DNA from 3 places in the Streptomyces sp. AHU1 genome. Region 2 is predicted to be linked to each of the others. Evidence: riboswitches for the same ligand, from Rfam matches in the RefSeq annotation. Region 2 holds a riboswitch; each other region holds the start of a gene.

Region 1 (10,283 bases), 3.6 Mb from region 2:
ACGTACGTGTTCAGGGTGTTCACCGCGGAGGCGGGGTCGCCCAGGTCGTAGCGGTCGACGGCGAGGTAGTTGGGCTTCTTGCGGGCGGCCGGCTCGCAGAAGCGGCGGGCCCGGTCGGCGAGTTTGGTGTTGTCCGTGCCGACGGTCCCGGCGATGGTGGCGTCGCGGAAGTGGTTCATGACGAAGAGGGGGCGGAAGCCCGGCTCGGTGCGGGTGAGCGGCACGTTCGTGTCCGCGCCGTACCAGCGGCTGTAGCAGGACCAGTCGGAGGAGCCGAGCCCCGAACCCATGGACCAGTAGTTCTCGACCGTCCACTCACGCTGGTACATGACGCCGAAGCTGTCCCGGGTCAGTCCGGCGGACTCGTCGGACGCACGGCTGTGGTCGGTGAAGACGAGCAGGCGCTGTCCGGCGGCGGTCAGGTCGGCGAGCTTCGGCCAGCCGTTCTCGCGCACGCCGGTCCGGTCGGGACGGTAGAGGACGTCGGACAGGCCGTTCACGCGGGCGAGTTCGGAGCGCAGGACACCCGGGTCGACGTAGTCCTCCAGGAAGACGGTGACGAACTGGTCGGGGTGCTGCTTCAGGAAGTCGACCATGCGCTGGAGGTCGACCCAGAGCGCGACCGGCCTGCTGACGAGGGTGCAGCTGTTGTGGCAGAGGATCGCACCGTCGGGCGTCTGGTGCAGGTCGAGCATGAAGCCCCGTACACCGTCCGCGAGTTGCTGGTTGATGCCGCGGTTCTGATTCGGGAAGAAGTTGACGAAGGGCGGGGCGAATCCGCCGTCCACGCCGTTCGCGTAGGCGTTGTGGGCGGTGAGGAACGTGACCTGGTCCAGGGTTCGCTGGTCCTGGGGCGGCATCGGCCGGGTCGCGGGCACGACCGGGGTGAGGTACCAGGAGGCGAGGGCGCCGGGCGAGCCGATCGCCAGCTGGGCCGGGTAGTTGGAGCCCGCGGATTTGTCGGCGACGGTCAAGTACCTGTTCGTTCCGGGGTTTTTGAGCGCGTACTGTTCGGTGCCGCTCGGTGTCACCTCCCACGCGGCGTCCGCGCTCGTACAGGCGACGGTCCGGGCCTGGTCGCCCGAGCGGCCCAGACAACTGCCCGCCGTGTCGGCGCTCTCGAGCACGAACGAGGAGCCGTTCTGGCGCAGGGTCCACTGCTGGTGGTCCTCGTTGCCCTTGGGGTTGTGCTGGACGATCGCGCCCGCGCTGTCGGCGGCGTTCAGTCCGGTGACGGCGCTCTGGACGTAATAGGCCCCGGTGGCGGGGACTTCGGCGGCTTCGGCGGGTGCGGGGACGGCAAGAGCGGATCCCAGTACGGCGGTGGCGGCGAACAGGGAGCGTCGGCTCGGTCTCATGGCACGTGTTCCCTTCCTGTGGGAAGCATGAGCATGCCATGCGAAGGCGGGTGGCCGGAGGCATCGCGGCAGGGATCACGTCAACCGCGGGAATCGGGGGATTCCGTCCGACTCGCTTCGGTGGAAGCGCCGTTCACCCGCCGGGCGGGGTCAGACGGCGCCGTACCGCGTCCCGGGGTGCTCGATCCGCGTGACGAACGCGGTGAGGTCGGCGACCACACGTTCGGGCTGTTCCCAGTGGACGCAGTGACCGGTCCCCGGATAGGCGAGGAAGTCGGCGCCGTGGACGGCGTCCAGGATGGTCCGCTGGTCCTCACGGGGCAGGAACTCGTCCTGTTCGCCCCAGACGACGAGGGTGGGCACCAGGATGCCCGCGAGGGTCGCGCGCAGATCGGTGTCGAGGAGACCGCGGACGGTGTCCTTCCAGACGTACGCGGGGAGTTTGAGGTTCTCCTCGATCATGGTCTCGACGAAGCCCCGGGCGATCGGGCGGGCCACCGTGCCGGCCAGGAAGTCCTCGACGAACGCGCGGGGCACGGGATCGGACAGGGTTTCCACGGCCTTCACCACCCTGGTGACAGCCGGTTTGTCCGCGAGGGTGCCGGGGACGCCGAGCAGCACCAGACCCGCGATGCGGTCGGGGTGGCTGCCGGCGACGATGCGCGCCGGTACGCCGCCGCTGGACGCCCCGACCAGGACGGCCCGGGAGATGCCGACCACGTCCAAGAAGGCCACCAGGTCCGCGGCGAAGTCGTCGGGGGTGTAGCCCTCCGGGGGCCGGCCGGCGTCGCCGTGCCCGCGCTGAGTGGGCGCGTAACCGTGCAGGGACGCCGGAAGGCGCCTCAGGAGGGGTTCGAAGGACCACCAGGAGTCGGCCAGACCGTGCACGAAGACGACCGGTGTGCCACCGGGGTAGCCGGCGTCGGCGTACGGGAGGGCGAGTCCTTCCCGCACCTGCGCGGACTTCAGGGAGATCACGGTCACGGCACCCTGCCTCCTTCCGCCCGGCCGCCGGGGTCCGGGAACCCGGGGGCAAAGAGCGAGCGGCGATCACTTCCGACAGTACCGAGGGGCGGCACCCGCCGCGCTGTGAAACGGTCCGGCCGGGGGCCGGGCACGGGTTCCGGCGGCGGGACCCGCTCCCGGCCGGTCCCCGGGAGCGGTTAGGGTGTGCGTCGTACCGGACACGGGGTGCCCGTCCGAGGGCTGAGATCACACCCGTCGAACCTGAACCAGTTCGTACTGGCGGAGGGATGTCTTCCATGCCATTGGCGCATGTTCCCGGCGGGCTGCCCGCCGACAGCCGGCCCGCCGTCTTCGACGGACGGATGCCCGCCGCACCCGGCGACCTGCGGGTGGAGGGGCACGGCATCGAGCCGGTCCCCGAGACCAACCGGTACGGCGGGGCCGGGCGCCTGTTCACCGTGTGGTTCGCCCCGAACCTGACGATGACGGGCGTGTTCACCGGCACCATCGGCATCGCGCTGGGCCTGGACTTCACCACCGCTCTCGCGGCGGTGGTCCTCGGAACCGTGCTCGGCGCACTGCCCACCGCCTATCTCAGCACCTGGGGCGGCCTCACCGGCACCGGTCAACTCCCGCTCGCGCGGCTCGCGTTCGGCCGCTCGGTGGTGCTGCCCGGGATGCTCCAGTGGCTGTCCTCGGTCGCCTGGGACGCGTTGATCGGCCTGTTCGGCGGGGACGCGCTGGCGCGGCTGTGCGGCTGGCCGTTCTGGCTCGGCGTGCTGGTGATGATGGCGGCCCAGGGGGCCCTGGGCGTGCTCGGCTACGAAGCGATCCACCGTCTGCAGATCGTCATGACGTTCGTGCTCGCCGTGGCCTTCGCGGTGATCGCCTGGCGGATGCTCGACGGGGTCCACCCCGCGACGACCGGGTCCGCGACCGGCGCCGACCGCGCGGGGGCGTTCGTGCTCACCAGCACCATCGCGCTGAGCCTGTCGCTGTCCTGGGCGCCGTACGCCGGTGACTTCAGCCGCTACCTGCCGCGCACGACGTCCCGCCCCCGGATGTTCTGGTGCACCCTGCTCGGGCTCGTCGCGTCCTTCGTCGCGGTGCAGGTCCTCGGGCTGTGGGGCGCGTCGGTGCTGACCGACCAGACGGCGGCGGGCGTGGACACGCTGCTGGGCGGCGGCGCCGCGGGCGCGTTCGGGCTGCTGGCCGTGGCGCTCGCCGCGGTGTGCAGCAACGCGATGAACGACTACAGCGGTTCGCTGGCCCTGCAGACCCTGGGGGTCCGGATACCGCGCCCGGTGGCGGCCGCCCTGGCCGCCGCGCTCGGCTTCCCGCTGGTGCTGTGGATGCACGCCGCCGACACCACGGCGCGCTTCCAGAACGTGCTGCTGTTCGTGGGCTGTTGGATCCCCGGGTTCGTCGCGATCGTCGTCGTCGACTGGATCGCCTGGGGGCGGGAGCGCGCGGGCGCCCCGGTCGACGTCTCCGCCGAGACGGCACGTCCGCGCTCCGGACGGCCGTCGCTGGTGGCCTTCGTCGCGGCGTTCGGCGCGGCCGTGCCGTTCATGGACACGAGCCTGTACGTCGGTCCGGTGGCCGACGCGCTGCACGGCGCCGATCTCTCCTACTACGTGGCGTTCCTCGTCGCCCTCGCCCTCTACGCCCCGCTGCGGCTGCGCCGCCGCGCCTGAGGGCCGCCGCCCGTCGATCCGCCGGTCGCGGGCCCCGGCCCGAAGCCGTACCCGAGAGGAACCCCTCATGACCGTACCGCCCCGTGTCCTGACGATCGCCGGATCCGATTCCGGCGGAGGCGCAGGGATCCAGGCCGACCTGAAGACCATGCTCGCGCTGGGCGCCCACGGGATGAGCGTGCTCACCGCCGTGACCGCGCAGAACTCCGTGGGCGTGCAGGGGGCCTGGGAGCTGTCCGAGGAGGCGGTGCGGGCCCAGTACCGCAGTGTGGTCGACGACATCGGCGTCCAGGCCGTGAAGACGGGGATGCTCTCCTCGCCCGGACTGGTCGCCACCGTCGCCGAGTTGCTGTCCGACGTGGGCGCCCCGGTCGTCGTGGACCCGGTGAGCGTCTCCAAGCACGGGGGCCGGCTGCTGGCCGACGACGCGCTGGACGCCGTACGGACCCTGCTGCTGCCGCGGGCGACCGTGGCCACCCCGAACCTCGACGAGGTCGCCCAGCTCACCGGGGTGAAGGTGGACGGCGAGACGGGCATGCGCCGGGCCGCCGGGCTGCTGCTCGCGTTCGGTCCCCGCTGGGTGCTGGTGAAGGGCGGCCATCTGCCCGGCGAGGCCGTCGACCTGCTCACCGACGGAACCGCCGAGCACTGGCTGCGCGCGCCGCGCCACGACAACCGGCACACGCACGGCACGGGGTGCACGCTCGCCTCGGCCGTCGCGGTGGGCCTGGCCGAGGGCCTCGAGGTGCCGGAGGCCGTACGACGGGCCAAGGCGTACGTGACGGCCGCGATCGAGGCCGGTTTCGCGCTCGGCGCCGGCATCGGACCGGTGGACCACGGGTGGCGGCTGCGCCGGGAGGGCTGACCCCTCGCGGCCGTCGCCCGCGGCTCCCGGCGGCCCCCTCCGCCCGGCGCCGGACACCCGTTCCGCGGTCCCGCACAGCTCCTGCCCCGGACGCTGAACGCCCCGGCCCCTCCCGTGCGTACTGATCGGAACAGCGACAGTCGTCTGCTCGCCCGTCAGGTACGCGGACAGGCAGAACCGGATCCAAGGAGCACACCATGAAGGCGACCGCGCAGATCGGCGTCACAGGGCTCGCGGTGATGGGCCGCAATCTGGCCCGCAACTTCGCCAGGAACGGCTACACCGTCGCCGTCCACAACCGTACGCCCGCGCGCACCAAGGCACTGGTCGAGGAGTTCGGGCACGAGGGCTCCTTCGTCGCGGCCGAGTCGGCCGAGGACTTCGTGGCGGCGCTGGAGCGCCCCCGCCGCCTCATGATCATGGTGCAGGCGGGTGCCGCCACCGACGCCGTCATCGAGGAGTTCGCGCCACTGCTCGAAGACGGCGACATGATCATCGACGGGGGCAACGCCCACTTCTCCGACACCCGTCGTCGCGAACAGTCGCTGCGCGAACGCGGCATCCACTTCGTCGGCGCGGGTGTGTCCGGCGGCGAGGAGGGCGCCCTCAACGGGCCGAGCATCATGCCCGGCGGCTCCCCGGAGTCGTACGCCTCGCTCGGCCCGATGTTCGAGTCGATCAGCGCCAAGGTCGACGGCGAGCCCTGTGCCACGCACGTCGGCACGGACGGTGCCGGCCACTTCGTCAAGATGGTGCACAACGGCATCGAGTACGCCGACATGCAGCTGATCGGCGAGGCCTACGACCTGCTCCGCCGTGTCGGCGGCTACACCCCGCCGCAGATCGCGGAGATCTTCCGGCGCTGGAACAAGGGCCGTCTCGACTCGTACCTGATCGAGATCACCGCCGAGGTCCTCGCGCACACGGACGCCGCGACCGGGGAGCCGTTCGTCGACGTCGTGGTGGACGCCGCGGGGCAGAAGGGCACCGGCCGCTGGACCGTGCAGACCGCGCTGGACCTCGGCTCCCCGGTCACCGCCATCGCGCAGGCGACCTTCGCCCGGGCCGCCTCCAGCCAGGACGGGCTGCGCGCCGCCTACCGCGGCCTGCCCGGCGGCACCCACTGGGACCTGTCGGGGACCGAGGCCGAGCGCTTCACCAGCCAGGTCGAACACGCCCTGTACGCCTCGAAGCTGATCGCCTACGACCAGGGCTGGAAGATGATCCTGGACGCCGCCGCCGAGTACGGCTGGGACATCGACCTCGGCGAGGTGGCGAAGATCTGGCGCGGCGGCTGCATCATCCGCGCGGCGTTCCTCGACCGCATCCGGGCCGCGTACGCCGTCGACCCGGGCCTGGTCAGCCTGCTGTCCGACGCGGGGTTCGCCACCGAGATCAAGGACGCCCAGGTGCCGTGGCGCGAGGTCGTCTCCATCGCCACCCGCAGAGGCGTCCCGGTGCCCGCGTTCTCCGCGGCCCTGTCCTACTACGACACCCTGCGCGCCGACCGCCTGCCGGCCGCCCTCACCCAGGGCCAGCGCGACTTCTTCGGCGCCCACACCTACCGGCGCACCGACCGCCAGGGCAGCTTCCACACGCTGTGGGGCGAGGCGTCCCGCGACGAGACCGAGATGCTGTGACCCCACTCGGGTGACACACGGACGAGGAGCGGGCCGCACACCCCGGCGGGGGACGTGCGGCCCGCTCCCGCGTGTCCGCCCGATGCCTCAACCGCCTTTCACGGCAAGCCTGTCGACACTGCTCACGAGCTCCCGCATCACGGCGGGCGGCAGCGACGGGTTGGCGGCGGCCGCTTCCGCCACCTGCGCGTCCTCGTCGGAGAGCAGTTCCACGATCACCCGCGGCGGGAGTGCCGGGTGACCGGCGGCCCGGGGCCTGGCCTCGCGGTCCGCGAGGTAGGAAAGCAGGGCTTCGGCCGACGCGTTCGGGTGCCCGGCGATCGCCCGGAACGCCTTCTGCGGGGGTGGTGCCTGCCGGGTCAGGTACTCCAGCAGCGCCGGACTCGCGTCGGGGTTGGTCGCGACCTTGGCGAGGACCCTGACTCCGTGCCGGTCGGTCATGGCGCGCAACAGGCTCTCGGAGAGCCCCGGATGAGGGGCGACGGACTTGACCACCTTCGCGTCGGGGTCACCTGCCAGCGCGTCGCGCATCTCGGGCGGCAGATCACGGCGTTGGGCCACGAGCATGCGCGCCGCCGGGTCCGGCGACCGGGCCAGGTCCTCGATCTCGGCGGCCGTCGCGGCGGCGACGCGCGGGAGCAGAGTGGCGGCGGCCTTGGCGGTCCGGGCCAGTTCGGTGAGCACGTCGAGCGGGACACGGGGATGGCGGGCGAGGGCCCGGCGCACCTGGGGGTCCCGGTCCCGCGCCAGTACGCGGATGACGTCCTCGCCGGTCGCGGGGTTCTCGGCGAGGTCGGCGCGGACGCCGGGAACGGGGTCCGCGGCGAGCCGTGCGCACACCTCCGGCGGCAGGTCGGGGCGGGTGGCGAGCGGCCGGCGCAGCTGGATCGAGGGGTGGTCCGCGAAGGGGACGACCGCGTCGGTGGGCGTGCCGGGGTTGCCGAGTGCCGCGATCCGTATCTCGTGGACGGTGGATTCGTGGGAGCCGTCGCAGGAGTCGCCCGGACCCAGGTGGCAGTCCGGCAGGGAGCACTCGGGATCATGGGCGAAGGGGGTCGCCTCGCGGTCGCAGACCAGGCAGTGCCGCGCGGGCGGCAGTCCCTCGCCGGTGATGAGCGCGGCCAGTACGTCCGGTGGGGTCGCCTCGTTGAACGCCACCGCGCGGCGGACCTCGGCGTGCGGGTGCCCCGCGAGCCTCGCGGCCGTTTCCGATGCGGTCCGCAGCGCGAGTTCCGCGACGACGCACGGATCCGGGTCCGCGGCGAGCCGGTCCACCACGTCGGCCGGGAGGCCGGGGCAGGCGGCCAGCTTCTCCCGGCGCTCCACCGCGGGATCCGCCGCGAGGAGCCGGGCCCACTCCGGGCTGCCGGACCCCTCGTCGAGCAGGGCGAGGGCGGTGTCCGGCTGTGCCACGGGATCGACGTCGGCGGCCGTCAGCTTCCCCGCGTAGGCGAGCCGCACGCCGCACTCCGGGTCGTGCGAGAAGAGGGCGACCGCCTGTCCGTGGCCGAGGTCCTCCCGGTCGGCGAGGTCGTGAGCGAGGTCGGCGTCCGCGACGGCGATCAGCCGGTCGACCAGTTCGGAGGGCAGGGCCGGGTTGGCGGCGAGGCCGCTCAGGACGTGGTTCACAGGGGCATCCTGCCCCGGGCCGCGGTGGAGCGGCCCGGGGTTTTCCCGGCGCGGGGGTCACTGGGCGGCGAGCCCGTGGGACCTGAACTGACCCCGGACCCGTTCGATCAGGGCGGCGTCGGGAACGGGGTTGTCCCGCAGGGGGAAGGGGATGCCCAGGGCCTCGTACTTGGGGGCGCCCATCTTGTGGAAGGGGAGGACGTCCACCCGGTCGACGTTCCCGAGCCCGGAGAGGAACCGGGCGAGTCCGTCGACGGTCTCGGGGGCGTCGGTGTGGCCCGGGACGAGGACGTAGCGGACCCACACCGGGATGCGGAGACGGTCGAGCCTGGTGGCGAAGTTGAGCGTCGGGCCGAGTTCACCGCCGGTGAGCTTCCGGTAGGCGGCGACGTCGAAGGACTTGATGTCGAGCAGCACCAGGTCGGTGTCCGCGAGGAGCTGGTCGCCGGCACGGGCGCCGAGGAACCCGGAGGTGTCCACGGCGGTGTGCAGTCCGGCCTGCTTGCAGCGGCGCAGGATCTCGCCGGTGAAGGCGGGCTGGAGCAGGGGCTCGCCGCCGGTGATGGTCACCCCTCCCCCGGAGGCGGTGACGAACGGCCGGTACTTCTCGATCTCCGCCATCACCTCGTCGACGGTGGCCTCCTTGCCGTCGCGCATGTGCCAGGTGTCGGGATTGGCGCAGTAGAGGCAGCGCAGCGGGCAGCCGTTGACGAAGAGGACGAACCGGGTCCCGGGACCGTCCACGCCGGTGGACAGGTCCCAGGAGTGGATCCGGCCCGTGGTGGCCGTCCTCACAGCGAGCCGTGGAAGGTGCGGCTGATCACGTCGAGCTGCTGCTCGCGGGTCAGGCGGACGAAGTTGACGGCGTAGCCGGAGACCCGGATGGTCAGCTCCGGGTACTTCTCCGGGTTCTCCATGGCGTCCTCCAGGACCGCCCGGTCCAGGATGTTGACGTTCATGTGGAAGCCGCCGGAGGCCGTGTAGGCGTCGAGGATGCCGACGAGGTGGCCGGCGCGCTCGGCGGGCACGTGTCCCAGACCCTCCGGAGTGATCGTCGTCGTCAGGGAGATGCCGTCGCGGGCGTGCTCGTAGGGCAGCTTGGCGACGGAGAGCGCGGAGGCGGCGACCCCGTGCCGGTCGCGGCCGTTCATCGGGTTCGCGCCGGGCGCGAAGGGCGCTCCCGCGCGGCGGCCGTCGGGCGTGTTGCCGGTGTGCTTGCCGTAGACGACGTTCGAGGTGATCGTCAGCACCGACTGGGTGTGCTCGGCGTCCCGGTAGGTGGGGTGCTCGCGCACCTTCGTCATGAAGGAGTCCACCAGGGCGACGGCGATGGAGTCGGCCCGGTCGTCGTTGTTGCCGTACGCCGGGTAGTCGCCCTCGGTCTCGTAGTCGACGGCCAGGCCGGTCTCGTCCCGGATCACCTTGACCCGGGCGTACTTGACGGCGGACAGGCTGTCGACGGCGACGGAGAGGCCGGCGATGCCGCAGGCCATGAAGCGGTGCACGGGGTGGTCGTGGAGCGCCATCTCGATGCGCTCGTAGGCGTACTTGTCGTGCATGTAGTGGATGACGTTGAGCGCGTTGACGTACGTCTCGGCCAGCCAGTCCAGCATGACGTCGTACGCCTTCGACAGCTCGTCGTAGTCCAGGTACTCCCCCGTCAGGGCCGGGGCCTCGGGAGCGACCCGCTCGCCGCTCATCTCGTCCCGGCCGCCGTTGATCGCGTACAGCAGCGCCTTGGCGAGGTTGACCCGCGCGCCGAAGAACTGCATCTGCTTGCCGACCGCCATGGCGGAGACGCAGCAGGCGATCGCGGTGTCGTCGCCGGTGCGGGGCCGCATGAGTTCGTCGGACTCGTACTGGACGGCGCTGGTGTCGATGGAGACCTGGGCGCAGAACTCCTTGAAACCGGCGGGGAGCCGGGGCGACCAGAAGACGGTGAGGTTGGGCTCGGGGGCCGGTCCCAGGTTGTAGAGGGTCTGCAGGAAGCGGAACGAGGTGCGGGTGACGAGCGGACGGCCGTCCTCGCCGATGCCGCCGATGGACTCCGTGACCCAGGTCGGGTCTCCGGAGAACAGCGCGTCGTACTCGGGGGTGCGCAGGAACCGTACGATGCGCAGCTTGATCA
Region 2 (10,283 bases):
TCGGCACGGCCGTCGTCCAGCTGCTGATCGACGCCATCGAAGGGGTCGAATCGGACCAACCGGTCGAGCAGGTGATACCGACGGAGCTGATCGTGCGGACCTCGTCGGAACGCCGGGCACCCCGTACGACCGTCAGTCCGCCCCGATCACCCGAACAGGGTTGACGCCGTTACGACGAGGACGGGGCAAGCACCGCCCAATCCGGGCGAAAGCCGCGGTGAACTGGACTCCTGTTCCGATTCACCACCCCTGGGTCATCACATGGCGCGATTCGCATTCCTATGATGGGCGGACGACACCGCGGGCCGCTGCGACCAGGCAGTCCGAACCGGTGCAGATGCGGCGCGATGGTGGTGGAGGGGTCGATGACTCAGGGGGCCGGTCAGGGACCCGAGGTGGTGCGGACGGCGACGTTGCGCGACTTCCGAGTACCCGGGTACGTCCACGAGACCGGTCCGTATGCGCAGAACACGCCTCACGGCGAGGGCGCCGGACCCGTCGGAGGGACTGGAGGGTACGCGTCGGGCGAGCCCAACCCGTACATGTCCGGGGAGTCCCCGTCGGAGTTCCCGGGAGAGTTCTCCGAGGGGTACACGCCCACGCAGCGTGATCTGCCGGTCATCAACCGGGGCGACACCCAGCAGGTCGTCGTCGACCCCTCGGGGGCGCCCGCCCCGGCCCCCGGCGCCGGGCCCGGCCCCCTGTACGTCGTCGGGGACGTGCACGGCTACCTCGACCAGCTCCTCGCCGCGCTCCAGGCCAAGGGCCTGGTCGACGCCGCGGGCAGCTGGTCGGCCGGCACCTCGCGCCTGTGGTTCCTCGGCGACTTCACCGACCGCGGCCCGGACGGCATCGGCGTGATCGATCTCGTGATGCGGCTGTCCGCCGAGGCGGCCGCGGCCGGCGGCTACTGCAAGGCGCTCATGGGCAACCACGAGCTGCTGCTGCTCGGTGCCAAGCGGTTCGGCGACACCCCCGTCAGCTCCGGCGCGGGCACCGCCACCTTCCAGGCCGCCTGGCTGCTCAACGGCGGCCAGAAGACGGACATGGACCGCCTCCAGGACCACCACCTGCAGTGGATGGCCCGCCTCGACGCCATGGAACTGGTGGACGGACACCTCCTGGTGCACTCCGACACCACCGCCTACCTCGACTACGGCGACTCCATCGAAGCGGTCAACGACACCGTCCGCGAAACCCTCACCCGCAACGACGCCGAGGACTGCTGGGACCTCTTCCGCAAGTTCACCCGGCGCTTCGCCTTCCGCGACGAGGGCGCGGAGGCGGTCCGCGAACTGCTCGGCGCGTACGGCGGCACGCGCGTCGTCCACGGCCACAGCCCCATCCCGTACCTGCTGGGCGAAGTGCTCCCGGAGGACGGCGAGGCCGGAGCGGGTCCGGTGATCGAAGGACCGCACGTCTACGCCGACGGCCTGGCCATCGCGATGGACGGCGGAGTGACCATGGCCGGAAAGCTGCTGGTCCAACAACTTCCGCTGGACATCTGAGCGTTCACCGGACAGGCGTCCGGCGGGCGGACCGCTCCGGACAGGGGGGCCAATTTCTGGAAACCCCCTGTCACGGCGTGCCGTCACCGCTCTACCATCGGCTTATCCGTAGCAGGCTCCCCTCCGTTTCTGCCCAACGGCTCGTCAGCGTGCGAGCCATCAGCCCTACGGAGCATCGGGGGATGCAGATGAACAGCGTTCCGCAGCACCTGTTGAGCGAGGACCGCCAGGAGTACGAGCGGATCCTCGATGAGGCGCTGCGCTCCGCACCACACCGCCCGGAACTCGCCGCTGTCGGCCAGCGGCTCAATCTCGAACAACTGCGCACCATGGCGCTCAACGCCACGGCCCTCATCACGACGGCCGCGTCGGACGAGTACGCGCACTATGTGAAGGTCCGCAGCGAACTGCGCCGCCCGGTGCGGACCGCCCCGGTCATGAGCGAGGAGACCGGCTCCGCGGAGCCGGGCACCACCGCGATGGGGCTCGCCACCACCGTGGGGGAGGTCACCGAGACCGCCGGTGCCGGCGCGGTCGCCGTCGTCGCGGTCCTCGCCCCCGTCCTCGCCGGGACGGCCGCGGCGATATTCCTGCTCGTGGGCTACGTCCTGAGGATGCTCGATCCCGAGCCGACCATCACCCAGACCCTCCTGACCACCGGATGGGTCTTCGGTGCGGTCACGGCGGCCGCCATCCTGGTCGCCGCGGCGGGACTGCTGCTGACCGCACTGCGCAACAGCTCGTCCTCCCTGCGGGCCGGAGCGGGCGACGAGCTGACCGAGCAGGTCACCCGGGCCAAGGAGGCCTGGCGTGACGCCCTGCTGGAGCGCGGCATCCTGCCGTTCCTCCGGGAGGCCCTCTCGGACCCGGACTCGGTGGCGCTGGACCGCCCCGCGCCGGCCCCCAGCCGCATACCCCACCTCGGTTACGGCCGACCGGGGTTCAGCAGTCCCGAGGACGGACCCGCGGCCGGCCCGCGCCCGAGCTTCTCCAGCCCGGACTTCACCAGCCCGGACTTCGGGGGGCCTGAACACCAGCCCGAGTGACCCGGCCGGCCGACGGCCGGGTTCACGGCGGGAGGGCCCGTGCGGATGCGCGGGCCCGTACACCGCGCTGCCGGTGCGGCCCGGTCCTGCGAACGGGCGCCGGGGTGTCGTGCGGGCGTCGTCCGCCGTCTTCGGGCCGTCTCAGACGATGCCCAGCCGCCGTGCCTCCTTCGTCCACGCCGGGAACTCGGACAGCAACCGGTCGTAGAGCTCCGGATCCGGTACGTCGGCGATGTCGTCGACCGCGAAGAAGCCGACGTTGTCGACGCGCCGGCCCGGCAGGGTGTCGAACCGCTCCAGCACGCCGTAGTTGGAGCGCCCCAGTCCGACGAACTGCCAGAAGACCGGTTCCTCCACCGCCTCCCGCAGCTCCTTCTCGATCTCCTTGTTGCGGTAGACGCCCCCGTCGGAGAAGAAGAGCACCAGCGTGGGATCGGCGGCCGGGTGCTCGCGGACGTACGCCCGGACCTCGGCGATCACCTTCTGCTCCTCGTTCTGGATCCCGACCGCCCGCATGTCCACCTGGCCCGGCAGCAGGCCCTTCTTCGGCTTCTTCCGCCGGAACAGGGTCAGTTCACCGACCCGGACATGCCGCTCCAGCCACTCCGGCAGGTCCCCCAGGGAGAGGTCCGGCAGCCGGGCCGGGTTCGACGCGAAAGTCCACGCCTGCATCTCCCCGTCGTCGTCCATCTGGGCCGCCACCGCGGCCATCCGCTCCACCACGTCGGCCACGACGCCCTTGGAGTACAGGAACGACATCGAACCGGAAGCGTCCAGCACCAGGATGACGCGGGCCCTGATGCCCACCGCCCCGTGCTTGCGCAGACTGACCGCCACCTGCTCCTTGCGCAGGGAGAGCCGCTTGCGCATGTCCAGGGGCAGCCGCTCCTCGCCCTTGACGAGACGAGGAGCCGCTCCGAAGGCCGGGGGCACGGGTGGCGCCGGAGGGACGGGCGCGGGCGGGGGGCCCGGAACCGGCGGGGGCGTGGGCGCCCACTGGGGTGCCGGTGCCGACGGGGGTGCCGGGGGTACGGACGCGGTCGGGGGCGCGGGGGCCGGCGGGGGTACCGGTGCCGGTGCCGGCGAGGTGGCCCCTGCGGCCGTGCTCCTCGTGTCCGTGCTCCCGGAGGTACCCGGCTCCTCGTCCACGCTGATCCCGAAGTCGGTGGCCAGACCGGCGAGCCCGGAGTCGTATCCCTGGCCCACCGCGCGGAACTTCCATCGACCGCCCCGCAGGTACAGCTCGCCTCCGATGAACGCCGTCTCCGTCGTCGCCTCCATCTCGAAGAACGCCAGTTCCTCACCGGTTCCGGCGTCGAGCAGCCTCAGTCGCAGATCCGACAGACGGCCGAAGGTTCCCCCGTCTGCGGAGGCGCCCAGGACCACCCGCTGGATCTCCGGCTCCAGGGTCCGCAGGTCCACCTCGACGGTGTCCGTCGTCCTCTCGCCCTCCCGCCGCTTCCCCAGGTGACGCACGGCACCGGAGGCGTGTTCGGGCTGGTTGTAGAAGACGAAGTCACCGTCGTCGCGCACCCGCCCGTCCGCACGGAGCAGCAGGGCCGAGGCATCGGCGTCCGGCGCGCCGGGGCCTCCGGACCAGCCGAGCACGACCCGCACCTGCTGCGCGTCGACGGGAAGATTGGCGCCCTTGCTCATCGATGTCGGTGTCATACGTCCAGTCTTCCTGGAGAAACCGCCGGTTGATCCGGCGGATACGCCTGCGAGTGGAAAGAGCCGACCGCGTCCGTCGCCGCCCGTACGAACTCGCGCAGCCGTTCGGTGGTGTTTCCCTTCATCCACACCAGTCCCCGTTCGATCGGTTGCGCGTCGTGAAGGGGTACGTAGGCGACATCGGGCCGGGGGTAGTACTGCCGCGAGTGCTCACCGACCGGGAGGACGCCCCGGCCCATGGCGACCAGGGTCAGCATCTCGGAGAACGAGCCGCCGACCGGGCCCTTCGGAACGGGTCGGCCCGAGGGGGTGCGGTCCGGTGTGCGGTCCTGCTTGAACCCCGTCGAGGTCACCTGTGGGTACTGCACCACAGGGTGTTCCGCGAGGACCTCGACGGACAGCCGCTCCTCGCCGGCCAGCGGATGATCCGCCGCGACGGCCAGTACCCGTCCCTCCCGCAGCAGAGCGGGCCCGCAGGCCATTCCGTCGAAGGGGAACGAGGCGAGCAGCACGTCGACCGACCCGTCCAGCAGACTCGCCCGGGAGTTGGACAGCTGTACCTCCCGCACGTCGACCCGGCAGTCGGGGTGCCGCTCGCCGAACCGTGCGACCGCTCTGAGGAGTGCGGGCGCCGTCCACTCACCGAGGAAAGCGGCCCGCAGCTCTCCGGTGACCCCCTTGCCGGCGTCGGTCGCCCTGCGCAGCGCTTCTTCCATTCCCGCGACCAAGGGCGCCAGATCGTCCGCCAGCCTCCGGCCGATCGGGGTGAGCCGCACGGAACGGCTGGTGCGTTCGAACAGCAAACCGCCGACTCTGCGCTCCAGTGCCTTGATCACCTGGCTGACCCGCCCGGTCGTGATCTGCAGCCGCGCGGCGGTACGGCCGAAGTGCAGTTCCTCGGCCAGCGTCAGAAACGTCTCGATCTCCAGCCGTTCCAGCATGAAACCCCCGTCGTTAAATCTAGCTCAACGGTCGTGCAGCAATCATGTCTTGATGGCGTCCGCCGCGAGGCGGATCGTAGAAGGCGTCCATCCGGCCGCGGGAGGAACCGAACCCGGCCGTGCCGACGAGATCCCCCGCCCTGTTCAGCGCGTGGCACCGCCACGCCGTCGCCCTGGAGACGACATGACCACCGTGCGCGTGAAGGCCTTCGACCACTTGGTCCTCAACGTCGAGGACATCGAACGGTCCCTCGGCTTCTACACCGGACTCCTCGGCCTGGAACCCGTACGCGTCGCCGAATGGCGGCGCGGCCAAGCCCCGTTCCCGTCGGTGCGGGTCACCTCGGAGACCATCATCGACCTGGTCGCCCACGCCCCTGAGGGGTCCAACGTCGACCACATCTGCCTCACCGTGGAGCCGCTGGACTGGGACCAGGTCATCGCCTCGGGATCCTTCACCGTGCTCGAGGGTCCCGTGGAGCGCTACGGCGCGCGGGGCGACGCCATCTCGGTCTACGTCCAGGACCCGGACGGCAACACCGTCGAACTGCGCTGGTACCCGCAGGACGTCACGTCGTGACCGTGCCGGGGGCGCGGTCCGGGTGTCCGCCCCGGACCGCGCCCCCGTGCGGTGGATCAGTCGGCCAACGGCAGATACACGCGGTTGCCCGCTTCCGCGAACTCCCGGGACTTCTGGAGCATGCCCTCGGAGATCTCCTCGGCGGAGGCGCCGTCGGCCACCTCGCCGCCGAACCGCTCGTTGATGTTCTGGCTGATCTTCATCGAGCAGAACTTCGGACCGCACATGGAGCAGAAGTGGGCCGTCTTGGCGGGCTCGGCCGGCAGCGTCTGGTCGTGGAACTCCCGCGCCGTGTCCGGATCGAGGGCCAGGTTGAACTGGTCCTCCCACCGGAACTCGAAGCGGGCGTCGGAGAGCGCGTCATCCCATTCCTGCGCACCTGGGTGCCCCTTGGCGAGGTCGGCTGCGTGGGCGGCGATCTTGTAGGTGATGACGCCGGTCTTGACATCGTCACGATCGGGCAGGCCCAAGTGCTCCTTGGGCGTGACGTAGCAGAGCATGGCCGTGCCCCACCAGGCGATCATCGCGGCACCGATGCCGGAGGTGATGTGGTCGTACGCCGGCGCGACGTCCGTCGTCAGCGGGCCGAGGGTATAGAACGGAGCTTCATCACAGATCTCCTGCTGAAGGTCGATGTTCTCCTTGATCTTGTGCATCGGGATGTGTCCCGGGCCTTCGATCATCGTCTGTACCTGAAAACGCTTCGCGACCGCGTTGAGTTCCCCGAGCGTCCTCAACTCCGCGAACTGTGCGGCGTCGTTGGCGTCCGCGATGGAACCCGGCCGCAGCCCGTCGCCGAGCGAATAGGTCACGTCGTACGCGGCGAGGATCTCGCAGAGTTCCTCGAAGTTCTCGTACAGGAACGACTCCTTGTGGTGGGCGAGGCACCAGGCCGCCATGATCGAGCCGCCGCGGGAGACGATGCCGGTCTTGCGGTTCGCGGTGAGCGGCACGTACGCCAGGCGCACGCCCGCGTGGACCGTCATGTAGTCCACGCCCTGCTCGGCCTGCTCGATGACGGTGTCCTTGTAGATCTCCCAGGTCAGCTCCTCGGCACGGCCGTCGACCTTCTCCAGGGCCTGATAGAGCGGCACCGTGCCGATAGGCACGGGGGAGTTGCGCAGCACCCATTCACGCGTGGTGTGGATGTTGCGGCCGGTGGACAGGTCCATGACCGTGTCGGCGCCCCAGCGGGTCGCCCAGGTCATCTTCTCCACCTCCTCCTCGATGGAGGAAGTGACCGCGGAATTGCCGATGTTGGCGTTGACCTTCACCAGGAACCGCTTGCCGATGATCATCGGCTCGATCTCCGGATGGTTGACGTTCGCGGGCAGCACAGCCCGGCCCGCGGCGATCTCCTCCCGTACGACCTCGGGGTCGACGTTCTCCCGGACCGCCACGAACTCCATCTCGGGCGTGATCTCACCGCGTCGCGCGTAGGCGAGCTGGGTGACCGCCTGCCCGGGACGCCCCCGGCGCGGCTGCCGCGGCCGGCCGGGGAAGACCGCGTCGAGATTGCGCAGCCCTCCGCGCGGGGACGTGTGCTTGATCCCGTCGTCCTCGGGACGGACGGGACGGCCCGCGTACTCCTCGGTGTCTCCCCGGGCGATGATCCAGCTCTCACGCAGCGGCGCCAGCCCCCTGCGCACATCGGTGTCGACGGCCGGATCGGTGTACGGGCCGGAGGTGTCGTACAACGTCACGGACTGCCCGTTGGTGAGGTGCACCTGGCGAACCGGCACCCGCAGATCGGGGCGTGTGCCCCCGATGTATGCCTTGTGCCAGCCGATGGACTGCTTGTCCCCGCCGTCCGGGGACGGCGGGGAAGCCCCGTCCGTCCGGCCGGAGGCAGGCGTGCGTACATCCTTGTCGGTCATGAGACCTACTCCCTACGCCGGCATTACCCGGTAACAGGTTCAGCGGTCGACGCAGCGGCTTCCGATCGTCGATGTTTCATGTGAAACATCGCGAAGACGGAGGTCAGCGCCCTCTCAGCCCGGTGCTCCGAGCTCCCGCGTGTGCAAAGGTGCCTCCACGCTAGCGTCATGTCTGGCGCGGTGAACAGAGGGCCCTTGACGTTCTTGCGATGATCGGGCGGTGACAACGACCCGGCAGCACCCGTTCCCTCCGTCCGAGCCACCGCGCCGTCCCGGCTCCGACGGCCACCATGGGCACGGTCCCGACGCCGGGCACAGGCATGAACACGGACCGGGCGGTGGCCACCAGGGCTCCGACGACGAACACGGTCCGGGTCCCGGCCGGGGGCACAGCACGCCTGCGAGCAGCGGACACGGGCATTCCCACAGCCACGGTCCCGCCGCGCCGGTCTCCAAGCAGCTGCGCAAGGTCATCGCCACGGTACTGATCCCCTTCGCGGCCGCGGTGGCGGTGGGTCTCGTGGTGCTGTGGCCCGGCGGCGCGCCCGCCCACGAGCGCACCGGTGTCGGCTTCGACCGGCAGACCCAGCAGGCGACGGTCACGAAGATCGACCAGGTGGACTGCAAGTCCGTGAACGCCTCCTCGGGGGCTCCGGCGGACGGCGCCTCCGCCGCCGGGGATTCCGCCGCCCAGCGCCGGGCGGCGGGGGAATGCAAGAAGGCGACGGTCCGGATCGACACCGGAAAGGACAAGGGCCGCACGTTCACCGAGATCGTTCAGCCAGATCAGTCACGGCAGCTGCACCAGGGCGAGAAGGTCGTCGTCGCGTACGAGCCCTCCGCCCCCAAGGAGCTCCAGTACTCGGTCACGGACGCGAACCGGAAACTGCCCCTGACGCTGCTCGCCGTGATTTTCGCGGTGGTCGTCGTGGTGATCGGCAGGATGCGCGGCGTCATGGCGCTGGTCGCCCTGGCCATCAGCTTCCTGATCCTCAACTTCTTCATCCTGCCCGCGATCCTGCAGGGCTCCGACCCGCTGCTCGTGGCCGTCGTAGGATCCAGCGCGATCATGCTGATCGCTCTCTACATGTGCCACGGCCTGTCGGCCCGGACCTCCGTGGCGGTGGTCGGCACCCTGCTCTCCCTGGTGCTGATCGGCCTGCTCGGCTCGGTCTTCATCGACTGGGCCGTGCTGACCGGCAACACCGACGACAGCACCGGCCTGATCCACGGTCTGTACCCGTCCATCGACATGAGCGGCCTGTTGCTGGCCGGCGTCATCATCGGTTCGCTCGGTGTCCTGGACGACGTGACGGTGACGCAGACGTCCGCGGTCTGGGAACTGCACGAGGCGAACCCCACGATGGGCTGGCGCGGCCTGTACCGCGCGGGCATCCGTATCGGCCGCGATCACATCGCGTCCGTCGTCAACACGCTCGTCCTGGCCTACGCGGGCGCCGCGCTGCCGCTGCTGCTGCTCTTCTCGATCGCGCAGAGCAGTGTGGACACCGTCGCCAACAGCGAACTGGTCGCCGAGGAGATCGTGCGCACGCTGGTCGGATCGATCGGTCTGGTCGCCGCCGTACCGGTGACGACCGCGCTGGCCGCCCTCGTGGTCGCCGCGGACCGCGAAGGCGGCGTGGCCGTCCCCGCGCAGCCCGCGGCTGCCAGGACGCCTGCACGGAGCGGCAGGGGCCGTCGCCGCAAGCACTGAGCCGTTCCTCGAAACGCTGAAACCATCCTGCTGTGGCGCCCCTAGTGAGGAAGCGTTACTCCGCTCCGGGCGGGCGGGGCTTCAGCCCGCGCTCTGCTCCTCCGTGAGGATGCGGTCGAGCACCGCGTCGAGGGACGTGTCGAAGCCCTCGAGGGAGCGTTCCTGCCCGAGCGGCACGAGCCGGTCCGTCCGGTCGAGGAACGCGACGAGCGGCGCGGTCCCGGACCTGAACAGCGCGTGATCGCCACCGACCTGAAGCCGGATCAGCACCTCGCCGAGTGCCTCCGGATCGGCCGGAGCGATGTGCACATCGCCGTCACCACAGGGCCCGCCCACCCCGTCGATCAGCAGTTCCCGCCCGAAAACCCAGGTCACAGGCGCGTCACCGGGCAAGTGGAAGGTCAATCGCACGGCGTACGGATCACAGGTCTCGTACCGCAGCTCGACAGGAATGCGGAAGGACAGCTCCTCGGACACGAGGAAGCTCATCATGACCTCTGCCTGCACCGACTCGCGCATCGCCTACCCCGTCGTTTGCCGTCGACTGGCCAGGAGTCGTCCCACCTGACACTGCTGGAAATCTTGCTCAATGTGTATGCCACATCACAAGGAGTGATTTTTCAGATACTGATAGAGAGGGTGAGTGTTCCCAGCAGCCCGCCGACCTCGCTCTGCAGCTTCCGTGCCGCGGGCATCAGCCGGTCGGCCTGGTGGGACGGGAGGGAGAAGGCCACGGCCGCGGCCGAACTGCCCGCGGTGACCGGGACGGCGGCGCAGACCGTGCCCAGCGCGTACTCCTGCCGCTCGATCACCGGTTCCATCCGCCCCGCTCGTTCCAGGCGTCGCAGCAGACGGTCCTCGTCACGCACCGTGTACGGAGTGATCGGCTGCACCGGGTGGCGGTCGAGGTGGTCACGCCGGGACCGTTCGTCCAGTTGGGCCAGCA
Region 3 (10,283 bases), 1.9 Mb from region 2:
GGCGCATACCGTCTCCCGGACAACGGCCGGCGCAGGACCGAGCACGGCGAATCTCGTGGCTGCTTCCCCGTACGTGGATTCGTTGCCGAGTGTTCCGGCCGGTGCCAGGTCGCGCGGGATGTAGATGCGAGCCAGTCCGTGCGGTGACGCTCCTTCGAAGCTGAGGCACGAGAACTCGGTGAGAGGGCTGCCCGCAGGGACGTTGAGCAAGGTCGTGAGCTGTCCGTGTGCTGGAACCGGGGTGGTGCGAACGGTGACACGCAGGGCCGCTTCGGCGGCGGTCCACGGGTCCAGGGTTCCCCAGCCGCCGACGTACATGATCTTGCGAAGGGGGAGGCGGACGAAGTTGCCCTTGCCGTGGATCTTCTCGACGAGGCCCTCTCCCTGAAGCACGGAGAGAGCTCTTCGTAGCGTCACTGTGCTGACCTTGTACCGGTCGGCCAAGTCGGCTTCGGACCGCAGGCGTTCACCGGGCTGGATACGGCCGGTCGCGATCTGGCGGCGGAGGTCGTCCGCGATGTTGTGGTGACGAGAGGGCACGGACATGGTCACCGCCTTCTCAGCGAGCGCACGGCGAGGAGCCGGGTGCGTGCGTGGATGGTCAGCAGTTCGCCCGACTCGAAGACCAGTTGCTTGGCCCCCTGGGGGAGTTGGAAGAGGTCTCTCACCCGGGCGGCGTGGCCGCCGACTTGGATGACGTCGCCGCGCTGCACGGTGGCCGCGGTGACCTCGACGCTGGCGACCAGCGCGCCGCCGGGGGCCCATGCACTCATCGCTCCACCTCTGCGGCAGGGAATCGGTCGGCTGACGGGTGGCACGGACAGTCGCATGCCTCATAGATCACCGGGAGGTCGACCGGGGCCGCAGCCGGGGAGGACTCCGCGCAGGCCGGGTGCGTGCCGATGCGACAGGCGGTCGAGCGGTAGGGGACGGCCGAGGCGTCCGCGATGCCGAGATGTCGGCGGGACCGCATTGAGGGCATCAGTGGACCCCCGCGAGGGCCGACCACGCGCTGTTCGGCAGATGGGGAGCGACGACCACCGAGCGCGTGCGCACACGCTTCTCCCGGGCCAGCACGTACGGGCGGACGAGTGCGATGTCTTCAGCCGCGAGCGAGTGTCGGCGGTCTGAGTCGGTGGAGGTCCGCCCCAGGATGGCCGTCACCGTGTCAGCGGATGCGGGGAGAGCGGAAGCGGTCGGCCGGTGGACGGCCGTTAAGGGGCGGCTGTGCCTGCCCTTGGCGGAGTGACGCGCCCTGGTGCGGGAGACGGCGCGGCGGATACGGTTGAGCACGCTGGTCAGCTCCTATCGCTGATGGCCCGGTCCCCAGACATCGCCCGTCGTGGGGACCGTTCTGCGTACGACCGCCCAGAGGGTGCGGCCGTTCAAGCTGGTGGCTAGGAGCCCGAACCGGTCGGCCTCGGCCACCACGTCCAGGACCTCCCGCCATGACTCGGCGGAGAGCCCGTCCGGAACCTCTGCTTCTACCGACGTGTGACGGCGGTGTTCCTCCACTCGCGCGGGAAGCCCGAGGGCGGACAGGCGGGCGGCGATGGCCGCCGCGCTAACTCCCGAAGCGGGCACAGGACAGCCTCCGTCACCAGCGATCACTTTCAGTGAAGCTAGTTAACTAGATTAGGGCTAGTGGACTAGATTTTCCATATGCCTGAGCAGCCGCCCTATCTCCGCATCGCCGACGAACTCCGGCGCCGGATCGCGGAGCACGTATGGGAGCCGGGTGACCGTCTGCCCTCCCGCACCCAGATCGGCCAGGAGTGCGGCGTGGGCGAGAACGTGGTCCGCCGGGCGCAGGAGCTGTTGATCTCCCAGGGGTTGCTGGAGGGACGCGCCGGATCCGGCACCTACGTCGCCGAGCCCCGGCAGCGGGTGCGGGTGGTCCGGTCGGCGGCGCGGGAGCGGCGCGACGGGTCACCGTTCCGGGCAGACATGCGAGACATCGGCAGGGCGGGGGACTGGGAGAGCCGGACCGACGCCAAGGTGCCGGCGCCCGCCGACATCGCCGCGCGGCTCGGGATCGACGAGGGTGAGCTGTGCGTCCGGACGACGTACGAGTTCCTGGCCGACGGCAGGCCGGTGCAGCTCTCGACGAGCTGGGAGCCGTACGACCTCACCGCAGGCACGCTCGTCGTCCTCCCCGAGGGAGGGCCGCACGCCGGAGCCGGTGTCGTGAACCGCATGGCCGCGATCGGTGTCACCATCAGCCACGCCGTGGAGCAGCCGGAGCCGCGGACGGCGACCGCCGAAGAGGCGTCGCTGCTCGGCATCCAGAAGGCCGCGCTGGTCACGCACATCCGGCGGACGTACTACAGCGACGACGGACGGCCCGTCGAGACGGCGGACATCGTGGTGCCCGTCGCTCACTGCGAGATCGTCTACGAGATTCCGATCAATCGTTGATCGTTGATCGTTGATTGTCGGTGGAGGCGGGGCGTCGCGGGTGTCGATGCCCCTCGTCCGTCCCCGACTCTTCCCTGCCCTCGTTCGTAGCTGGTCAGGGGTCCCGTCCAAGATCATTCCTGGGCCGTCCCTGGGCCGTGCGAGGTCGACGGAAGCTGACAGAGGCCGCCCAGGGGTGACCGTCCCTACCCCTCTCTGGCCTGGGGCCCCGCGGATGATCTGCGACACTGGAAGGGTTATGCCTGCACCCGGAGAACTCACCTTTGTCGCGCCGCGCGGAGCCAAGAAGCCGCCGCGGCACCTCGCCGATCTCACGCCCGCCGAGCGCAAAGAGGCGGTTGCCGCGATCGGTGAGAAGCCGTTTCGTGCCAAGCAGCTCTCGCAGCACTACTTCGCCCGGTACGCGCACGACCCCGCCCAGTGGACGGACATCCCGGCCGCCTCGCGCGGCAAGCTCCAGGAAGCGCTGCTTCCCGAGCTGATGACGGTCGTGCGGCACCTGTCGACCGACCAGGACACCACCCGCAAGACCCTGTGGCGGCTCTTCGACGGCACGCTCGTCGAGTCCGTGCTGATGCGTTACCCGGACCGGGTGACCATGTGCATCAGCTCGCAGGCGGGCTGCGGGATGAACTGCCCGTTCTGCGCCACCGGACAGGCCGGCCTCGACCGGAACCTGTCGACCGGCGAGATCGTGCACCAGATCGTCGACGGCATGCGGGCGCTGCGTGACGGCGAGATCCCCGGCGGGCCGGCGCGGCTCAGCAACATCGTCTTCATGGGGATGGGCGAGCCGCTCGCCAACTACAAGCGGGTGGTCGGGGCGATCCGGGCCCTGACCGACCCCGAGCCGGACGGGCTGGGGCTGTCGCAGCGCGGTATCACCGTCTCGACGGTCGGCCTCGTTCCCGCGATCAACCGCTTCGCGGACGAGGGCTTCAAGTGCCGGCTCGCGATCTCCCTGCACGCCCCGGACGACGAGCTGCGCGACACCCTCGTCCCCGTGAACACGCGGTGGAAGGTGCGCGAGGTGCTGGACGCCGGCTGGGGATACGCGGACCGGTCCGGGCGCAGGCTGTCCATCGAGTACGCGCTCATCCGCGACATCAACGACCAGGCGTGGCGTGGTGACCGGCTCGGGCGGATGCTCAAGGGCAAGCCCGTGCACGTCAACCTCATCCCGCTGAACCCGACCCCGGGCTCGAAGTGGACCGCGTCGCGGCCCGAGGACGAGAAGGCGTTCGTCGAGGCGATCGCGGCCCACGGCGTCACGGTGACCGTCCGGGACACCCGGGGCCAGGAGATCGACGGAGCGTGCGGCCAGCTCGCCGCGACCGAGCGGTAGTCTGAGTCGAGTCGGCCCGTCCGGTAGTCCGACATCATCATGGTCGGACGACTCCGTCGTCCGGCATCTCCACCGTCCGACATCTTCATATTCCGACAGGGGAGCGCCACAGCGCTGAGAGTGCGGGACAGACCGCAGACCCTCTGAACCTTGCCCAGGTCATTCTGGGTAGGAAGTTCGGTCGTTACTCAAGCTGTTGCGCCCTGCCCGGGAACCGTCAGAGGTCCCGGGCGGGGCCGCGTCTCTTCCTGGTCACCCAGGAGGAATCAGTGATCACCAACATCAGCGGCGGCAGACGGCTCGCGGTCATGGCCGCCGGGCTCGGTCTCGTCGCGCTGCCCGTGCTGACCGCGTGCAGTTCGTCCGAAGCCTCCGGCTCGGGCGGATCCAAGACGGTCACGCTCGTCAGCCATGACTCGTTCGTCGTGTCGAAGAGCGTGCTCAAGGACTTCGAGAAGCAGTCCGGGTACAAGGTCCGCGTCCTCAAGGACGGCGACGCCGGGCAGGCGGTGAACAAGGCGATCCTGACCAAGGACAACCCGCAGGGCGACGTGTTCTTCGGCGTCGACAACACCCTGCTCTCCCGCGCGCTCGACAACGGACTGTTCCAGCCGTACGAGGCGAAGGGAGCGGACCTGGTCCTGCCCGAGTACCGGATCGACCAGGACAAGCACCGGGTCACGCCCATCGACTCCGGCGACATCTGCGTCAACTACGACAAGGCGTACTTCAGCGAGCACAAGCTGAAGCCGCCGCAGTCCTTCGACGACCTGGTCGATCCCGCGTACAAGAACCTCCTCGTCACCGAGAACGCCGCCACGTCCTCGCCGGGCCTCGGCTTCCTGCTCGGCTCCGCCGCCCACTACGGCGACAAGGGCTGGGAGGACTACTGGAAGAAGCTCAAGGCCAACGGGGTCAAGGTCGTCGACGGCTGGGAGCAGGCGTACAACGAGGAGTTCTCGGGGTCCGCGGGCGGCAAGAAGGCCAAGGCCGACCGGCCGCTCGTCGTCTCGTACGCCTCCTCGCCGCCCGCCGAGGTCATCTACGCCGACCCGAAGCCCGCCACGGCCCCGACCGGGGTCGCGACCGGCACCTGCTTCCGCCAGGTGGAGTACGCGGGGCTGCTCAGCCACGCCGGGAACGCCAAGGGCGGCAAGGCGCTCCTCGACTTCATGATCGGCAAGGAGTTCCAGGACGACATGCCGCTCAGCATGTTCGTCTACCCGGTGCGCGAGGCCGCGCAGGTGCCGCCGGAGTTCACGCGGTACGGTCCGCCGGCCAAGGATCCCGAGACCCTGGCGCCCGCGAAGATCGCCGCCGACCGCGACCAGTGGGTCAAGTCGTGGACATCGCTCGTACTGAAGTAGCGGACGGACCGGCGCGGACCGGCGGACCGGGCGGAGCCGCCGGGCGGGCCGGTGCCGGCCGGGCTCCGCGCCGGGCCCGTCGGCAGGACGCGGCGCGGTTCGCCCTGATGGCGGGGCCCGTCGCGTTCTTCGCGGTGTTCTTCGCCTATCCGGTCGCGGCCATCGTCTCGCGCGGGCTCCACGGGGACGGCGGCTGGCAGCTCGGCCGGATCTGGGACGTCGCGACCCGGTCCGACATCCGGCACGTGCTGTGGTTCACCACCTGGCAGGCGCTCGCCTCGACGGCGCTCACGCTGCTGGTCGCGCTCCCCGGCGCGTACGTCTTCGCGCGCTTCGACTTCCGGGGCAAACAGGTCCTGCGAGCCGTGGTGACGGTGCCCTTCGTGCTGCCGACCGTGGTCGTCGGCACGGCGTTCCTCGCGCTGGTCGGCCGGGGCGGGCTGCTCGACGAGCTGTGGGGCCTGCGCCTGGACACCACGGTGTGGGCGATCCTGCTCGCGCACGTCTTCTTCAACTACGCGGTCGTCGTACGGACCGTCGGCGGGCTCTGGTCGCAGCTCGACCCGCGCCAGGAGGAGGCCGCGCGCATGCTCGGCGCCTCGCGCCTCGCGGCCTGGCGCAGGGTGACGCTGCCCGCGCTCGGCCCCGCCGTGGCCGCCGCCGCCCTCATGGTCTTCCTCTTCACCTTCACCTCGTTCGGTGTGGTGCAGATCCTCGGCGGTCCCACCTTCTCGACCCTGGAGGTCGAGATCTACCGGCAGACCTCCGAGATCTTCGACCTCACCACGGCCGCGGTGCTGACGATCGTCCAGTTCACGGCGGTCGGCGCGATCCTCGCCGTGCACGCGGCGACCGTACGCCGGCGGGAGACCGCCCTGCGCCTGGTCGCCCCGGGCACCACCGCGCACCGGCCGCGCGGTGCCGCGCAACGGTCGCTCCTCGCGGGCGTGCTGGTGAGCATCGCCGTCCTGCTCGTGCTGCCGCTCGCGGTCCTCGTCCAGCGGTCCTTCGACGCCCCGGGACTCGGCTACTACCGGGCGCTGGCCGACGACGACGGAGGCGTCTTCCTCGTCGCCCCGATCGAGGCGGTCGGCAACTCGCTGGAGTACGCGCTCGCCGCCACCGCCATCGCGGTGCTGATCGGCGGCCTGGCCGCCGCCGCCCTCACCCGGCGGGCCGGCCGGCTGATGCGGGGCTTCGACGCGCTGCTGATGCTGCCGCTCGGCGTCTCCGCGGTGACCGTGGGCTTCGGGTTCCTCATCGCCCTGGACGAGCCGCCGCTCGATCTGCGCGCGAGCTGGATCCTGGTACCGCTGGCGCAGGCGCTGGTGGGCGTCCCCTTCGTCGTACGGACGATGCTGCCCGTGCTGCGCGCGGTGGACGGGCGGCTGCGGGAGGCCGCGGCCGTGCTCGGGGCCTCGCCCTGGCGGGTGTGGCGCGAGGTCGACCTGCCGATGGTGCGGCGGGCGCTGCTGATCGCCGCCGGGTTCGCCTTCGCCGTCTCCCTCGGGGAGTTCGGGGCGACCGTCTTCATCGCCCGGCCCGACAACCCGACGCTGCCGGTCGCCGTGGCCCGGCTGCTCGGGCGCGCCGGTGATCTCAACTACGGCCAGGCGATGGCCCTTTCGACGATCCTGATGGTGGTGTGCGCGGTGGCGCTGCTGCTGTTGGAGCGGGTACGGACCGACAGGACCGGGGAGTTCTAGATGCTGCTGAGCCTCGAGGGCGCGACCGTGCGCTTCGGCGGGCGGACCGTGCTCGACGCCGTCGACCTCGACGTCGCCGAGCACGAGACCGTGTGCGTGCTCGGGCCGAGCGGCAGCGGCAAGTCCACGCTGCTGCGGGCGGTGGCCGGACTGCAGCCGCTCGACGCGGGCCGGGTGGTGCTGGACGGACGGGACCAGGCGGCCGTCCCCGCGCACAAGCGGGGCGTCGGCCTGATGTTCCAGGACCACCAGCTCTTCCCACAGCGGGACGTGGGCGGCAACGTCGCCTTCGGACTGCGGATGCACGGCACGTCGAAGGACGGACAGGCCGCGCGGGTGGGGGAGCTGCTGGACCTCGTCGGTCTGCCCGGGGCCCGGGACCGCGCCGTCGCCTCGCTCTCCGGCGGCGAACAGCAGCGCGTGGCGCTGGCCCGCGCGCTGGCGCCGCGTCCCCGGCTGCTGATGCTCGACGAACCGCTCGGCCAGCTGGACCGCTCGCTGCGCGAACGGCTCGTCGTCGAACTCCGCCACCTCTTCGGTGAGTTGGGTACGACGGTGCTCGCCGTCACGCACGACCAGGGCGAGGCCTTCGCGCTCGCCGACCGGGTCGTGGTGATGCGCGACGGGCGGATCGCCCAGTCCGGTACGCCGCTCGAGGTCTGGCAGCGGCCCGCGGACGCCTTCGTGGCCCGTTTCCTCGGCTTCGACAACGTGGTCGAGGCGACGGTGAGCGGGACGGCGGCCGACACCCCGTGGGGCGAGGTCCCGGTGCCCGAGGGGGCGGCCCAGGGGCCCCGCACGCTCCTCGTGCGGCCCGCCGGCGTACGGCTCGTGGCCGCGGCGGACGGGCTGCGCTGCACGGTCGCCGCACGCACCTTCCGGGGCACGCACGTCGCGGTGCGGCTCCAGCCGGAGGGCGCGCCCCGCCTCGAGGCGGCGTGCGCGCTGCGGGACGCGCCGGAGCCCGGGGACGTGGTCGGGGTGCGGTTCGACGCCGCCGAGACCGTCGTCCTCGGGGCTCCCGCGGCGCAGCCCGCCGTGAAGGGCCCGGTGCCGGGGGCGGGCTGAGCGGAACGTCCGGACAGCCGTGTGGCCCGCCCCCTCGACGGGGGCGGGCCACACGGTCGTTCAGGAGGTGGTTCAGCTCGCCTTCGAGGCGCCACGACGGCGCATGCCGAAGAAGACCGCTCCGCCACCGACGAGGACGAACGCGCCGGCGATGCCGGCGATCATCGGGGTGTTGGAGTTCGCACCGGTCTCGGCGAGGTTGGACTCACCGGCGGCCGCGGACGGCTGGTTGTCGCCCGGGGTGGCCGGGGCGGCGCTGCTCTCCGACTCGGAGGGGCCGGCGGCCGGGGCCGAGGGGGCTTCCGAGGAGGCGGACTCCGACGGCTCGGGGCTCGCCGACGGGGACGGCGACTCCGACTTCGTGGAGCAGGCCTCGTCCTTCGTCACCAGGTTCGGAGAGATGTCCTTGTCCACGATGCCCGGGACGCTGACATGGATCCGGTACTCGGCCTTGGGGGCCCAGTCCTCCGAGAAGGAGATGGTGGCGCCGTCCTTCTTGCCGATGACCTTCTGGGCGTCTCCGACCTGGTGGTCGTCGGCGCCGTTACGCTCCAGGAAGACCGTGATGGTGGCTTCCTTGGCGGAGGGGTCGACGTCGGTCACCGTGATGATGCCCTTCCCGTTGCCGTCACAGGTGGCGGCGGCCGAGAAGTCCTTGATGCTGCAGGCGAGTGCGTTGCCGGCGACGCCGAGCGCGAGCGCGGCAGAGGCGGAGGCAACGCCGAGGATTCGCACGGAACGTGCGGTGCGTCGAGATATGGACACGATTGCCCTTCACAGGTTGCGCAACTGCGGGGGGTGTTGGGGGATTTGCTGTGAATCATTCCAGCAACAGGGCCCCCAGCGGTTTCACAGGTTTATAAGCGTGACCTAAGGGCTGTCAATGTGTATGCCCCGCCTCGCCATTGGCTTTGCCGAGTTGTTAACCTCCGAGGTGTTTGAGCGCCTGCGGAGCGTCATCGACCCCGTCGACGAGGGCGATCCGCGACTCCATCGCACGCTCCCGGGCCAGCGACTTGAGCAGTTCCCAGGCCGGGAACCTCTCGGTCCAGTGCGCACGGTCCACCAGGACCATGGGGGTGGGCTCGCCCCTGGACCCGTAGTAGTTGGGGGTCGCGTTGTCGAAGATCTCCTGGACGGTCCCGGCGGCGCCCGGCAGGAAGACGACCCCCGCGTTCGCGCGGGCCAGCAGTCCGTCCTCACGGGTCGCGTTGGCAAAGTACTTGGCGATGTGCGCGGCGAAGGCGTTCGGCGGTTCGTGGCCGTAGAACCAGGTGGGGACGCCGATCGAGGGGCCGCCCGAGGGCCAGCGCTCGCGCACCTCGAACGCGGCGCGGGCCCAGTCGGTGACGGACGGGGTGAACGACGGGACGGCGGCCAGCACGCGCAGCGCCTCGTCGAGCATGCCGTCGTCGAACGGGGCGGCGTACGCGCCGAGGTTCGCCGCCTCCATGGCGCCGGGGCCACCGCCGGTGGCGACCGTGAGTCCGGAGCGCGCGAGGGTGCGGCCGAGTCGCGCGGCTCCCGCGTAGGCCTCGGTGCCGCGTGCCGTGGCGTGGCCGCCCATCACCCCGACCACCCGTACGCCGACGAGGAGTTCGTCGAACGCGTCCGAGACGGAGTCGTCGTGGAGGGCGCGTATCGTCGAGGCGAATATGTCGCCGTCGGCCCTGGTCCGCCGGAACCAGTCGTACGCGCGGGCGTCGGGCGTCGACTCGTACCCGGCGTCGAGCGAGGCGAAGAGTTCGGCGGGGGAGTAGAGACGGCCCCGGTAGGGATCGAGGGGAAGGCCCGGCACGGGCGGGAAGACGAGGGCACCCGAGAGCCGGACCCGCGCGGCCGCCTCGGGCTCCATCGGGCATCCGAGGAAGACGGCGTCCGTGGTGTCCACGGCGAGCAGGTCCCGCGTACGGCCCGTCAGATCGACCGCCTGGACGCGGAAACCGGCGAGAGAGCCGCCGGCCGAGACGACCTCGTCGAACTCGGCGAGGGATTCGATCTCACGGTCGTGGGAGGAGTGGAGAGGAGTCGGCAGCACGCGGCCATGCTAGGGGCTGCCGCCCGAGGTGCACCCGGTATCCGGGCCTTCCCGGAATCGCGACCCGGCCCGGGCCCGAGTCCCCGCCGAGACGGACGGACACCTACGCGCCGGCCCCCGCCCCCGACTCCGCACCCGCACTTGACCCTGACTCCGCGCCCGCGCCGGCGTCCGACCCTGACTCCGTGTCCGTGCCCGTGCCCGGCTCCGCGCCAGCGCCGGACCCTGACTCCGCGTCCGACCCGGACTCTGCACCCAGCCCTGGCTCCGCGCCGGGCTCCGCGCCAGCGCCCGACCCTGACTCCGTGCCCGACCCGGACTCTGCACCCAGCCCTGGCTCC

The links. Region 2 has a riboswitch for thiamine pyrophosphate ahead of thiC (phosphomethylpyrimidine synthase ThiC). Riboswitches for the same ligand answer to the same signal wherever they lie in the genome.
Region 1: it holds a riboswitch for thiamine pyrophosphate, as region 2 does, so the genes downstream of both, ACICHK_RS35890 (purine-cytosine permease family protein) here and thiC (phosphomethylpyrimidine synthase ThiC) in region 2, are expected to answer to the same signal.
Region 3: it holds a riboswitch for thiamine pyrophosphate, as region 2 does, so the genes downstream of both, ACICHK_RS28560 (thiamine ABC transporter substrate binding subunit) here and thiC (phosphomethylpyrimidine synthase ThiC) in region 2, are expected to answer to the same signal.

The regions. Positions count from the first base shown of each region.
Region 1 covers NZ_CP174283.1:8,130,208-8,140,490, reverse strand. Annotated here, with positions in the region: gene ACICHK_RS35900 (phospholipase) at 1-1,358, opposite strand, end outside; gene ACICHK_RS35895 (alpha/beta fold hydrolase) at 1,509-2,342, opposite strand; TPP riboswitch at 2,536-2,629, shown strand; gene ACICHK_RS35890 (purine-cytosine permease family protein) at 2,621-4,021, shown strand; gene thiD (bifunctional hydroxymethylpyrimidine kinase/phosphomethylpyrimidine kinase) at 4,089-4,886, shown strand; gene gndA (NADP-dependent phosphogluconate dehydrogenase) at 5,084-6,526, shown strand; gene ACICHK_RS35875 (hypothetical protein) at 6,614-8,155, opposite strand; gene pflA (pyruvate formate-lyase-activating protein) at 8,213-8,950, opposite strand; gene pflB (formate C-acetyltransferase) at 8,947-10,283, opposite strand, start outside.
Region 2 covers NZ_CP174283.1:4,487,413-4,497,695, forward strand. Annotated here, with positions in the region: gene ACICHK_RS20025 (LacI family DNA-binding transcriptional regulator) at 1-164, shown strand, start outside; gene ACICHK_RS20030 (metallophosphoesterase) at 366-1,508, shown strand; gene ACICHK_RS20035 (hypothetical protein) at 1,691-2,554, shown strand; gene ACICHK_RS20040 (VWA domain-containing protein) at 2,696-4,225, opposite strand; gene ACICHK_RS20045 (LysR family transcriptional regulator) at 4,222-5,166, opposite strand; gene ACICHK_RS20050 (VOC family protein) at 5,351-5,746, shown strand; gene thiC (phosphomethylpyrimidine synthase ThiC) at 5,803-7,623, opposite strand; TPP riboswitch at 7,616-7,772, opposite strand; gene ACICHK_RS20060 (YibE/F family protein) at 7,844-9,337, shown strand; gene ACICHK_RS20065 (SsgA family sporulation/cell division regulator) at 9,419-9,856, opposite strand; gene ACICHK_RS20070 (IclR family transcriptional regulator) at 9,958-10,283, opposite strand, start outside.
Region 3 covers NZ_CP174283.1:6,381,834-6,392,116, forward strand. Annotated here, with positions in the region: gene ACICHK_RS28530 (GntR family transcriptional regulator) at 1-552, opposite strand, end outside; gene ACICHK_RS28535 (hypothetical protein) at 549-773, opposite strand; gene ACICHK_RS28540 (hypothetical protein) at 982-1,164, opposite strand; gene ACICHK_RS28545 (hypothetical protein) at 1,306-1,584, opposite strand; gene ACICHK_RS28550 (GntR family transcriptional regulator) at 1,663-2,418, shown strand; gene rlmN (23S rRNA (adenine(2503)-C(2))-methyltransferase RlmN) at 2,657-3,763, shown strand; TPP riboswitch at 3,851-3,956, shown strand; gene ACICHK_RS28560 (thiamine ABC transporter substrate binding subunit) at 4,072-5,130, shown strand; gene ACICHK_RS28565 (ABC transporter permease) at 5,106-6,836, shown strand; gene ACICHK_RS28570 (ABC transporter ATP-binding protein) at 6,837-7,904, shown strand; gene ACICHK_RS28575 (LAETG motif-containing sortase-dependent surface protein) at 7,977-8,639, opposite strand; gene ACICHK_RS28580 (LOG family protein) at 8,827-9,939, opposite strand.